4 regions of the Pseudodesulfovibrio sp. zrk46 genome follow, and region 1 is predicted to be linked to each of the others. Evidence: predicted binding sites of a transcription regulator. Region 1 holds the regulator's gene; each other region holds the start of a gene.
The links. The regulator sigma-54, encoded in region 1, starts transcription at its own class of promoters, with help from an activator protein. The targets are predictions, from matches to a motif close to CTGGCACGGNNNNTGCTT.
Positions count from the first base shown of each region.

Region 2: flgB (flagellar basal body rod protein FlgB) is a predicted target of sigma-54. The motif match lies at 1,466-1,483, and genes of this name have one in related genera.
Region 3: HFN16_RS02975 (SHOCT domain-containing protein) is a predicted target of sigma-54. The motif match lies at 1,605-1,622, and genes of this name have one in related genera.
Region 4: HFN16_RS04660 (phosphocholine cytidylyltransferase family protein) is a predicted target of sigma-54. The motif match lies at 1,720-1,737, and genes of this name have one in related genera.

Region 1 is NZ_CP051216.1:3,354,338-3,357,438, reverse strand. Features, by position in the region: gene rapZ (RNase adapter RapZ) at 1-181, opposite strand, end outside; gene HFN16_RS15140 (PTS sugar transporter subunit IIA) at 200-649, opposite strand; gene raiA (ribosome-associated translation inhibitor RaiA) at 653-1,192, opposite strand; gene rpoN (RNA polymerase factor sigma-54) at 1,227-2,633, opposite strand; gene lptB (LPS export ABC transporter ATP-binding protein) at 2,877-3,101, opposite strand, start outside.
Region 2 is NZ_CP051216.1:2,882,779-2,885,879, reverse strand. Features, by position in the region: gene HFN16_RS12980 (IMP cyclohydrolase) at 1-134, opposite strand, end outside; gene HFN16_RS12975 (tetratricopeptide repeat protein) at 563-1,126, opposite strand; gene flgB (flagellar basal body rod protein FlgB) at 1,559-1,969, shown strand; gene flgC (flagellar basal body rod protein FlgC) at 1,969-2,409, shown strand; gene fliE (flagellar hook-basal body complex protein FliE) at 2,425-2,754, shown strand; gene fliF (flagellar basal-body MS-ring/collar protein FliF) at 2,814-3,101, shown strand, end outside.
Region 3 is NZ_CP051216.1:641,590-644,690, forward strand. Features, by position in the region: gene HFN16_RS02970 (ATP-binding protein) at 1-1,494, shown strand, start outside; gene HFN16_RS02975 (SHOCT domain-containing protein) at 1,654-1,938, shown strand; gene HFN16_RS02980 (hypothetical protein) at 2,120-2,428, shown strand; gene gltX (glutamate--tRNA ligase) at 2,543-3,101, opposite strand, start outside.
Region 4 is NZ_CP051216.1:1,013,426-1,016,526, reverse strand. Features, by position in the region: gene HFN16_RS04670 (NAD(P)-dependent oxidoreductase) at 1-561, opposite strand, end outside; gene HFN16_RS04665 (dTDP-4-dehydrorhamnose 3,5-epimerase family protein) at 606-1,121, opposite strand; gene HFN16_RS04660 (phosphocholine cytidylyltransferase family protein) at 1,783-2,526, shown strand; gene HFN16_RS04655 (6-hydroxymethylpterin diphosphokinase MptE-like protein) at 2,523-3,101, shown strand, end outside.

The DNA.
Region 1 (3,101 bases):
CCAGGCCACGATATTTAGCATCCTCTTTAAGGATTAACTCAGCGATCTTGGCTGACATTCCCGCAGGAAGTCCATCAATGCAAAAAAAGCCCAGATCCTCAAATACTTTGAGAGCTGTGCTTTTTCCAGAACCGGAAATACCGGTGACTACAACAACGGGAAAGGTATTACTTGGGCTCAAAGAAAGAATCCTTTTGGGCTAAACACCTTGGAGGAGTTTCCAAAGACCTTCAGGACCATCTGCACCGATAAACTCATTACGGAATTCAGAGTCCTTCAATATACGAGAAATTTGCGCTAGAATACGTAGGTGCATTCCAGCAACACTCTCAGGGGCTAGAACAAGGAAAAAAATCGAGCACGGCTTATGATCTAACGCATCGAATTCGACACCAGTCTTGCTTCGCCCCGCGATAACGATAACTTTATCCAAATCCTCTAATTTTCCATGTGGTATTGCGATTCCATCTCCAATACCAGTTGTTCCGAGTTTTTCACGATCAAGAAGGACACGAACCGCTTGGTTCGTGTCCATCTCTGGATATTTTTCACTCAAAGGAGTGATAAGTTCATTTAACACCTCTGCCTTAGTTGCAGAGGTTAATTCGGAAAGGACAAGGTCCTTTTCCAGGTAGTCACCAAGCTTCATAGTCTAGTTTCCGGGGTCGATCAGTCCGAAATCGCCGTTCTTTCGCTTATAGATTACGTTTACACCCTCAGTCTCGGCATTCAAGAAAACGAGGAATTCATTATCAAGCGTATTAAGTTGTTCTGCAGCCTCATCAATAGACATGGGCTTGGCCTCATATGAATCAGTGCCTACAATTGAAGGACCTTCGTCTCCAGTCACATCATCATAAGACAAGAAATTCATTTGAACCTTGCTACCACGGCCTTGACGGCTGCGATTCTTTATCTTCTCACGCATTCTACGAAGCTGAGCCTCGACCTTGTCTAATACCATATCAATGGTCGAGTACATGTCTTCAGAATCTTCATATGCAGATATATGGATGCTGTCCGCGTTAAGGATAACGTCCGCCTTATGACGGAACTTGTCGACCAGCAGGTTCACCTGGAGATCGGCTTCGGTATCGGAAACGAACTTGCCCACCTTTTCAAAACGCTTCTGTGCGTAGTCCTTTAAGTGGTCGGACGGCTCAAAGTTCTTGAAAGTGAAGCTTATGTTCATATGCTACCTCCTGGTTGATTATACGAGAAACTAATTAGAAGTATTGTTTACGCTTTGAAGAAGAGGCGATACCCATGGCGGAACGATACTTGGCGACGGTTCGCCTTGCGATGTTAACATCGAGTTTCTCCTTGAGTATTTCTCCAATTTTTTCATCGCTTAGTGGCTTCTTCGTATCTTCCTCGGCGATCATTTGCTTGATGAGCGCCTTTACGCTTTCCGACCCTACCTGAGAACCGTCATTCAAATCCAGTGCACTATTGAAGAAAAACTTCAATTCATAAATGCCATGCGGCGTTGAAACGTACTTACTGGTAGTAATTCGGCTTACGGTAGACTCATGCATCTCGATGTCCTCAGCTACCTCCTTGAGGATCAAAGGTTTGAGCTTGGTTACACCTTCTTCAAAGAACTCCCGTTGAAAACGGACAATACTCTCAACTACTTTGTACAATGTTCTCTGCCGTTGGTACAGACTTTTCATTAACCATGCGGCAGATCGCATTTTTTCTTGAAAATATTCTTTTTCTTTATCCGCCGCACCCTTCATAGAATCCATGTAGAAGCTGTTCATTTGCAAACGAGGCAAGCCATCTTCATTAAGGATTATGACAAACTCATCTCCGTACTTATAGACAAAAACGTCTGGACTCACATAGTGCGGATCAGTGCTTGAAAAGCTTGTTGCCGGCATAGGATCAAGAGTCTGAAGAAGATCAAGATATTCCTTGAGCTCTTCCATGGAAATCTTAAACTTTCGCGCGAGTGGCTTATAGCGATTCTTTTCCAAGTCTTCGAGATGATCACGAACCAAAGATTCCAAAATTGGATCATCGTATCCAAGCACATCCATCTGAACGAGCAAGCATTCTTGAGGAGTTCGAGCTCCTACGCCAACAGGATCAAGCCGCTGGATACGCTTTACAACATCTTCAATTTCATCTTCGGTAGCCTGAACCATGGACATGATCTCTTCATTGGAAGCCTGAAGATAACCATTATGATCAACGTTTCCGATGACAATTTCACCAATAGCAATGTCACTATCTGTAAAATTCGAAAGCCGCATTTGCCAATTGAGATGCCCTTCCAGTGAAGGCTTTGAGGCAAGCCGTGCTTCAAAGGAAAGTCCTTCTTCTGGAATTTCGGAGTCACGTGCAGAAGCCTGCTTGGAGGTAGACGAAAATTCTCCGAGATAATTTTCCCAATCCGCAGTTCGAACCAATTCCTCTTCTTGTTGGGATTCTGTCAGCTCTTCCTTTTCACGGACTTCAGTCTCAGTTTCAGTTTCGTCTAGAAACGGATTCTCCATGAGCTCTTGCTGAACAGTTTCCAGCAGCTCAAGACGAGATAGCTGCAACAGCTTGATAGCCTGCTGCAACTGAGGCGTCATGACCAGTTGTTGGGAAAGCTTAAGTTGTTGCCTGAGTTCGAGTCCCATATATAAATCCCGGAGGCTGCGAAGGCATCTCTATCGGTTTGAAATCAAATAGTCGGTATTGACGTAACTTTTTTCCACTTCTTAATAATATTATTGCCACAGCAATATGTTAAAATCAAGAACACTCTTGTAACCTGTCGAAACTATTGGGCTAGTTATTATTTCGATGGCACATGAAAAAAGTGTACCAACCTTTAGATGAGGTGTAAATCGAGAAACGCTTATGAGATGTAAAAAAAGGGGTTACAGACTAAAATCTTCGCCCAAATAAATTTGACGGGCACGGCTGTTTTGTACAATCTCCTCTGGATTGCCTTCTAGAATAACTGTTCCTTCATATACAAGGTACGCACGGTCACAGATGTTCAATGTCTCACGCACATTATGGTCTGAAATCAGTATGCCTATGCCCATAGACTTAAGAACTGAAATAATTTCTTGAATGTCAATGACTGCAATTGGGTCAAC
Region 2 (3,101 bases), 470 kb from region 1:
TCGGACAGCATCTTCTTGGTACCACCGGTAGAAACCAGCTCGGCACCCTGATCAACCAGGAACTTGCCGAACTCGGCCAGACCGGATTTATCGGTAACAGACAATATAGCTTTTTTTACGGGCAGAAGATCCATAACACTCCTCTCCTTTAGTGTTTGAGAGGTGGTGCCAGATTTGAGGAGTTAAGGCAAGCGAGACAATGATTCCCGACCATTTTAGACGGGATTCGCTATAGGCCATTGCGATGTAGCAGGCTAGCCAGGATGTTCGCGTTCTGAACGCAATACAAAAACGCCCCGCGGCATATTGCGCGAATTGTTAAATATTAAGAGTCCTTCAAATGCCACGACAAAGTGACAGGCTGCGTAGAAGTGTTCGAGTGCAAGACGCGAGTGAAAGATCGGACCCGCCGCGTATTGAAAATACGCAAGGGATCGAGCTTTCGCGAGCAACGAAGCAATCGAGCGCTTATACGCAGTCTGCCGCCAGAGGCTGATTTCCCGCCCCACCTAGCTGTAAGAGGCCAGCGAGGCGGGAAATCAACGGGGAGGGGAGACCGTAGTTAAGACTGGATTTCTGCCAGCATTTCGGTTGCGGCTTCAAAGTCCGGGTTCATTTCGAGAATCTTCTCGAGATGTTCCCGTGCCGCATCCTTCTGGTCGAGGCAGACCAAGCAACCAGCCAGGGAATAACGCACTTCGTGCTTGACTGGATCGATCTCAAGATAATCCCTGAGATACGGAATGATGTCTGCGACGCGATCCAGTTCATGGCCGAGCCTGATCAGCGAGAACAGGGCAACCATGTTTGCGGGGTTCATCTTGACGGCTTCGACGAACATGGAGAAAGCATTCTCCTTTTCACCGTTTTCCATCCTGATGAGAGCGATCCCGGAAAGACTTTTGTCGGTCGGTTCGATCTTGTGAGCTTTTTGGTACATGACCATGGCGTCTTCCAGTGCACCGCGTTGAACGGCGACCGTGGCCAGGCCAAGGTACGGGTCGGGGTGGATGCCATTAGAACTGACGGCCTTCTTGTAGTATTCTTCGGCCTTGTCCAGCTCACCCATGAACAGGTAGCATTCACCAAGTTCCTTGTTGATTTCGTAGTCGAGATGTCCACTCATGACGTTTCCCCTCCATTTCTCCTTTACCCGTGGGCCGGGTTGAAAAGATCTCCACAGGCCACATTTGGCCCGCGACCATATCTAGCAACCACTGTGCCAAACATTGACAAAAATCAACATTTTATCAACAAATACTTGATATAAATAACTTTATTCAGTGTTTATATTGTAAAGAGCAGCAAAAGCGGGAAAAATTATCCCGTCACCGACTCGGAACAATCTGCCCGCCCATGTCATAATATTAAGAAGTCTTCACCTTCCTCTTCCCTTCGACTGCTCCGTCATAAGTCTAGCGACCATCTTTATCTATAAACATATTTATTTCAGATAGATACACAATTGGAACACTAGTTGCTTAATCCTCTGCGAGTTCGGCGGCAAAAAATGCCCGCCTCCCGGCCAAGGCCGGAGAAAACGTAGAAGGAGCAAGGCATGAAGGGAATTTTCGGAAGCCACATACATTTGACGGCAAAGGTCATGGACATGCGGCTCGATCGTCAAAATCTTGTCATGGGCAACATCGCAAACGTGAATACACCCGATTACAAAGCCCAACGTCTTGAGTTCGAAGGAAAGCTGCAAAGTGCACTCAACCAGGATGCACACGGCAAAATGACCCGTACTTCACAGGATCATATGCCTTCAGCATTCAGCGCTAACGGATTCCAAGGCGATGACCTGCAAGATTTCAAGCCGCGTCATATTTACGGTGAAGACCGGGTAGACCTGGACAAGGAAATGACCTCCCTGGCGAAAAATGGGATGATGTACAACGCCTTGGCCACTGTTATCCGCAAGAACTTTCAAGGCCTGCAAAGGGTCATACAAGACGGAGCTAAGTAATGGATTTCATGACTGCACTCGACATTGGTGCCTCAGGTCTGAAAGCCCAGCGCGCCAATCTGAACGTAATTTCCATGAACATGGCCAATATGCGGACCACCAAGACTATGGAAGGCGGTCCCTACCGCCGCAAGTCCGTCTCATTCGAGGCGACTCCGGTCTATTCTCCGTTCGATACAGCCATGCGCGACAAACTCAACCAGAACCTGCAGGGCGTGAAAGTGCTCGGCGTTACTGCCGACGAACGCCCCTTCAAGCAGGTCTACGATCCGCACCACCCCGATGCCAATGACCAGGGGTACGTGTTCTATCCGGACATCAATGTAGTCGAAGAAATGACCAACATGATGAATGCCACCCGTGGATACGAGTCCAACGTGCAGACCATCACCGCCGTGAAGCAGATGTTCCAGCGAGCACTGCAAATCGGACAGGGTTAAGAAAGGAGTTAAGCCATGGTCGTCAAAAGCGTCGCCATCAACGCATACCAGAATGCCATGCTCCAACGCCGCAAGTCGGTGGACGACAAGGTCACCAAGTCCCTCGTCAAGCCACAGGCTCCGGTCAAGGACTTCAAGGACACCTTCACTGATTCCCTTAAGACTGTGAATGATATGCAGGCCGAGAAGAAGCAGATGATCGAAGAATTCGCCTCGGGCAAGAAGCAAAACATTCACGAACTGATGATATCCATGCAGAAAGCAGGTCTCGCCGTACAGATGACAGGCGCAGTCCGATCCAAGCTGATGCAGTCCTATCAGGAAATCATGCGCATGCCCTTCTAGAGGCACTACGCACTAAGAATTTAAAAACGGAAACCTGTAAAATCTTCGGGAGATAAGAGATGCCTCCGTTTATTGCTGAATACTGGGCCAAAATGAGCGGCTTCTGGTCCGACCGCACCATGTCACAGCGAATCCTCATTGCCGGTCTCGCCGTGTCCGTGATCCTCGCCTTCGGTCTCATGATCTTTTGGATGAACAAGCCTGATTACAAGATTCTGATGACCAACCTGTACCCCGAAGACGCCAATCGCATAGTGAGCATGCTTCAGGCAGCCAAAGAAGATTATGTACTCGAAGACAACGGCCGTACCATCAAGGTACCTGCCGATCGCGTCTACGAACTGCGC
Region 3 (3,101 bases), 1.4 Mb from region 1:
GCCTACGAGGGGGCCAAACCGTTCTTTCATGTCTTTATCAAGGCCGACACCAAGGAAACCGCCGCCCGAAAAGGCCGTATAACCCTCCTCTTCATTCTGGGCTCTGCCATCTGCGTCATGCTTACCTCGCTGGCCATCATCGGCTACTCGCGCAAGGAAGTGATCGCTCCATTGGTTGAGCTTACGGAAAGTGCCGATGCCATGCGCCGAGGCGAGGATGTGACCATTCCTATCCATCGCAAGGACGAGATCGGCAAACTGGCCACCAGCTTCAACGCCATGAATGAAGCCATCAACCAAAAGATTCATGAATTGGAAGAGGCAAACGAAGCAATCGGCAAGCGCGAGCACCGACTGGCCGCCTTTATTCAGGCAATGCCCGACCTTGTCTTCATCATCGACAAGGACGGCCGTTACGAAGAGGCATACTCTTCTGACGAAGGGATGCTTTTGGACAAGCCAGAAGACCTTAAGGGCAAGTTGCTTCATGACGTCATGCCCAAGGATATGGCCGATCGTTTTCTTGAGACCATCCGCCTTGCCCTGGAAACAGGCGAAACACAGACCATCGAGTACAATCTGTCTGTCCCGTCCGGCACCATTTGGTTTGAGGCCCGCACCTCGGCCATTGGCGGCAGCGAAGAGGTTCAGGGGTCTGTCTGGCTGGTCCGTGACATCACCTACCGCAAGGAGATGGAGCAGCGGTTAACCCGGGCGAAGGAAGATGCTGAGCGCGTCAGCCGCCGTTTGCGTGAGTTGGACGAGACCAAGTCCGCGCTGGTTTCTTCTGTTTCCCACGAACTCCGTACACCGCTGACCTCACTGCTCGGATTCTCACAACTCATCCTCAAGAATTTTTCCAAGCACTTCTGGCCCATGGCCAAGGGAGACCACAAGCTCCTGACCAAAGGCGCGCAGATCGTGGAGAACCTGAACATTCTCATTCACGAGGGCAATCGCCTGACCCGGCTCATCAATGATGTTCTGGATCTCAACAAGATCGAACAGGGGCACACTGACTGGCGAAAGGAAATCGTCCATCCCGGTGACCTGGCCCGTCGTGCGGTCAGCTCTGTCAGCGGCCAGTTCCACGGCAGACGCAACCTGACCCTTATCACGGCCATTGACGACGAGCTGCCCGACATTGAAGTGGACAGCGACCGCATGCTGCAGGTCCTGCTCAACCTGCTCTCCAACGCCGCAAAATTCACCCAGTTCGGCACCGTCACCCTCAAGGCGTTTGTCACGGACCTCAATCGTCTGCGCTTCGAAGTCATCGACACCGGCCCCGGCATCGCCCCCCGCGAGCGGGAGCGCATCTTCGATGCCTTCCATCAGGCCGGAGACACGGTTCCCACCGACGACAAGGCTCGTGGCGCAGGGCTCGGACTCGCCATCTGCCGCGACATCGTCACTCACTACCACGGCTCCATCTGGGTTGAGTCAGAGGTCGGCGAAGGCTCTACCTTCATTATCGAATTGCCGCTGGACTAGCTCCTTCTTGTGCAAAAGGTTGCCCTCCCCATGGTGCAACCCCTCGCACAGATGCACAACGCCGGGAGAGGACGAATCGCCCAACCACCCTAAATCACTACAATTCATTTCTGGCACGACATATGCTTTATCTTCAGCAACAGCCAAGGAGACAGCAACATGGATATACTTGCCATTTATCACAACTGGTGCACCCAGCCGTTCTTTATGGGCGGTAATGGATGGTTCGGCGGATACGGTTTTCACTTTCCTCCGATCCTCATGTTGCTCGTCATCGGGCTGATTACATATCTCGTCATTCGCTCAGTGCGCCGACCCACACCAGACACAGGCACCACCTCTCCACTTGATGTCTTGAACCGTCGGTACGCCATGGGCGAGATTGACAAAGCGACATATGAGCAGATGAAAAGCGACATCCAGTCGAAAGGCACATTCGACTAACACACTCATCAGAAATGCGTTGAAACGCACCTCCTCACAAGTAGAAGCCCCTTTGCATTATCCTGGCAAAGGGGCTTCTCAGTTCTTAGTTGCCGGCTTGCGAGAGCGAGTATAAATGGATATTCTTACGAACCACGTAGACACCCACGTCACATTTATAAGAATTCGCATGGAGATATCGATGCAGACTCTTGCTGTTAGAAAATTCTCATTCATGACCCTTTTCAAGTTGTATTACATTGGAAATGTGGGGGTCTTCATTCCAATGACTCTGTGGCTCTACTGGGCTTCAAATAACCCGACAATCTCTGGAGTACCATTTCCAGAAGCCTATGTTTGGATCGATACAATCGGTACTATGATTATCTTTCCTTTGCTTATGGCCTCCATATTCAGTGGAATCACATACTTGTGCCAATTTGCTTTCGCTAAGATCAGACCAATCACAATCAAAGTAAAAGTCGATAAGCCCAATATTCCAGAAGGATAAAACTAACATAGACACCTGTGCTAGCCCTTTGTACATTCCCTACATAATCCCGATTACACAAAAAAAGCCCCCACCGTATTCGGTGGGGGCTTTGTATTGATCTGTGATCCGGAGCTAGAGAGACACGGCGCGGCGGATGCGGGCCAGAGTCTGCTCCTTGCCGAGCACCATCATGGTCTCGAACAGGCCGGGAGACTGGGTCTTGCCCACGATGGCCACACGGATGGGCTGGGCGATGACCTTGAACTTGATATCCTTGTCTTCGAGGAACTGGCGGTGCAGGTCTTCGAGGGACTTCTCGGAGAACTCGTCGAGGGCTTCGATGCGCTCGGCGATCTCTTCGAGGTAGGGCTTAGTCTCTTCGTTCAGGAACTTCTTCACGGCCTTCTCATCGTACGGCAGGTACTCTGCAGGCACGATGAAGGGACGGGACTGTTCCAGCATATCCACGATGGACTTAGCGCGGGGCTGCAGGAGCGGTGCCACCTTTTCGAACTCGCCTTCAGAGACATCGGCAGCTTCTTCGTCACCTACTTCGCGGGTCAGGAAGTCGCTGAGCATGGCGGCCAGACGCTTGGGGTCGGCCTTCTGCATGTACTGTCCGTTGACCCACTCGAACTTGGTCAGGTCGAATACGGACGGGGACTTGCCGAGGTTGTCGGTGGAGAACAGT
Region 4 (3,101 bases), 1.7 Mb from region 1:
CTCGAAGTCGTCCATGGGACCGTAAAGATTGGCCGGACGCAGCACCAGCGTGGACATGGGGTTTTTGATTTTGGTGGCGTACATCTCGCACATTTTTTCAGCGAACATCTTCATCCAGCCCACGATGAAGTATTTCTCGAAGAAATCACCAACAGCCTCTTCTTCCACTACTGCATGATCAGTCAGCGGGTATACGATGTTGGAACTAATAAAGACGAATTGGGAGACTCCACTATAGTGAGCTGCCTCCATCAATTGCGTATTCATGATGACGTTCGGTGTCAGATGAATGAGTGGCTTGTGTTCAATCTCAGCCGCTCCGGAGGTGACGGCAGCGCAATGCACCACGATATCCATGTCTTTGCAGCATCTCTCGCAGTCGTCTGCATTCGTCAGGTCGGCATGTATGTACTCGATTCGGGGGTCGTCTATGACTGCGGGAGTATTGTGAATGGTCGATCGTAACTGAGCCCCGGTTTGGAGCAGAGCAGCCAGAAGGTTGCTTCCGATAAAGCCGGTTCCGCCAGTGACGAGAATTTTCGTGTTATCGAACAAAGACATGCATTCTATCCCCTTACTTCATGGTATGGTTCCATGTGGATTGGTTACCAGGAGCCATCCAAATCACGCTTGGACAGGATTGGGTTTTCCACGGGCCAGAAGATGTCAAACTCCGGATGGTTGTGCTTGTAGGTGAATTGTCCGTCCGGGTTGTAGTACGTGGATTGTTTGTAATGGAAGATCGCCTTGTCGCTCATGATGAGGTGGGCGTTGCCGAACCTCGGCGGAATCAGGATCTGCTTGTAAGTGGTGTCAGACATGTTGAAGGCCTGCCACTTGCCGAAGGTGGGCTCATCTTCACGGCAATCCACTACCACCAGATAGAATTTTCCAAGCAGACAGGAGACCAGTTTCCAAGTGCTCTGGTCGCCGTGGATGCCGCGCAGCACATGTTTGGTGGAGGTGGAGATGTCGTCCTGAATGAAGGTTACGTCGATGCCCGCGTCGCGGTACATCTTCTCATTGTATGTTTCCACATAGTTGCCCCGGAAGTCCTCAAAGACAAAGGGGGTGATTTCCAATACGCCTTCAAGCTGAGTCTCTTTGATTTGGATTTCCATGCATTCTCCGCCGCGATGATATGGTTTTGTTCCGGGCTGAGTGGTCGACTTCGATATTGTTGAGGCCGACGACTCTCGGAAATTATTGCCTAGTCGGTTTGGGTGTTGACCCTCATTCTCTTCACTTAATGAATGATCGACAGATTCCGGGGTTGCTTTAGGGGCGACTTTGATCTGTTGCAATCATTTCACGTCGTTTGCAATTGTCCGGCCACTCGTGAAGAGGGAGCCTGTTAAATGCAAAAACATTTCCATATAAGGAACGAGAAGGCAACCACAAGGGGTCAGAATTTTTGTAACCTTCTTCTTTCAAGGTGATTTTCATCCTCCTTAAATCTTGTTTTCAAGGGCGGAAAAATCTTCAGGCACCCTACCGAATAAACGGGAAAATGTTAACCCATTGAATAGTTTTCACTGTCAATGCGGTGAATTTGTCAAGAAACTGACTTTTTACTCGGTGGAATTATGGGGTAGCTGAATTGTTCTGTTGTCCTCCGGCACGTGGTTGCGATGTGGAAAATGAAGATTATCCGTATTTACGGTGAGATCGGTGGAGGAATCCCCGTCGAATCAGTTGCAAGTGCCTTTATGTATGTATGTGGAACGAATGTTGCTTGGTTTATTGCGAACCAATCCTCTAGAAAATAGCGAGGTGTTAACCATGAAAGCAGTCATTCTGGCCGCCGGTGTAGGCAGCCGACTCGGCAACCCGTTTCCCAAATCCTTGTCTACGCTCCCTTCCGGGGAACGTATTCTCGGTCGACAGATTCGTATTCTGCGCGAACTGGGCATCAAGGAAATCCATGTGGTCGTCGGATTCAAAAAGACGTTGCTGATGGAGGAATACCCGCAGGCTCTCTTCCGCTACAATCCCATCTACTACCTTACCAACACGTCCAAAAGCCTGCTGACCGCCATCCGGGACCTTGACGACGACATCCTGTGGACCAACGGCGATGTGGTCTTTGATCCGGAAGTCATCAAGCATCTTCTCGAAACCGAAGGCAACGCTGTGGCAGTGGACAAAAAGAAGTGCGGCGAGGAAGAGGTGAAGTACCGTACCGATGAGCACGGCATGATCACCGAAATCTCCAAGCAGGTCTCTTCTCCTGAAGGTGAAGCTGTGGGCGTCAATCTGGTTCGCCGTGATTCCCTGCAGGAACTCGTCAAGGCTCTCGATGCCTGCGAGGACAACGATTACTTTGAGAAGGGTCTGGAGATGCTGGTTGAAAAGACCCCGTATCGGGCCGTGGACATTTCTGATCACCGCTGTATCGAAGTTGATTTTGAAGTGGACCTCGTGGAAGCACGTCGTCTGTTCGCCGATGCGCCGAACCGGGTGAGCCATTTGCCTGTTGCGAAGCCTGCACCTGAAGCAGATGTTCTGGAGAAGACAGCTGGATGATGAAATGCGATGAATCCCTGACTGGGGGCAGTGACGAGAGCGTGTGCGCCCCTTCTTACCTTAAAAGGAATCCGGATACAGGACGGCTGTATATCGATATTTTCGACCCGAGCGTGTTCGACAGTGCCGAATTCGTGGAGGGTGGAGAGAATGCAGATAATAACCAGCCTCCACAACCGGACCATGAGCTCTTTGTAGATATCAAGGCCGGGCTCATGACGCTTTCCCACAAAGGGGGGGAGTCTTTTCAGTCTCCCTTGTCTTTGCAGACCATCCACGCCTTGTATCACCGTGATGACAAGGAGATGTTTAGCAATGGTCTGAATTTGCGTATATCCCGGAAGGACATCACTCATCCGTTGGGGTTTGAAGCGTTGCTTCAAGTGATCATGATAAATGCCATCTTTTGCGTTTACCCGAGAGTGTGCAGTTGGTCGCCCTGGACTTCCCGATTGCACAGCCTGCACATTGACGCGGAGACCAACTTTATCCGCAACGCCGCGTACATCAATCGTCTCAACCATGTGTTTACTCTTTCCAACAGGTTCGCCGGTCAACCTATTCTACTCGCTCTT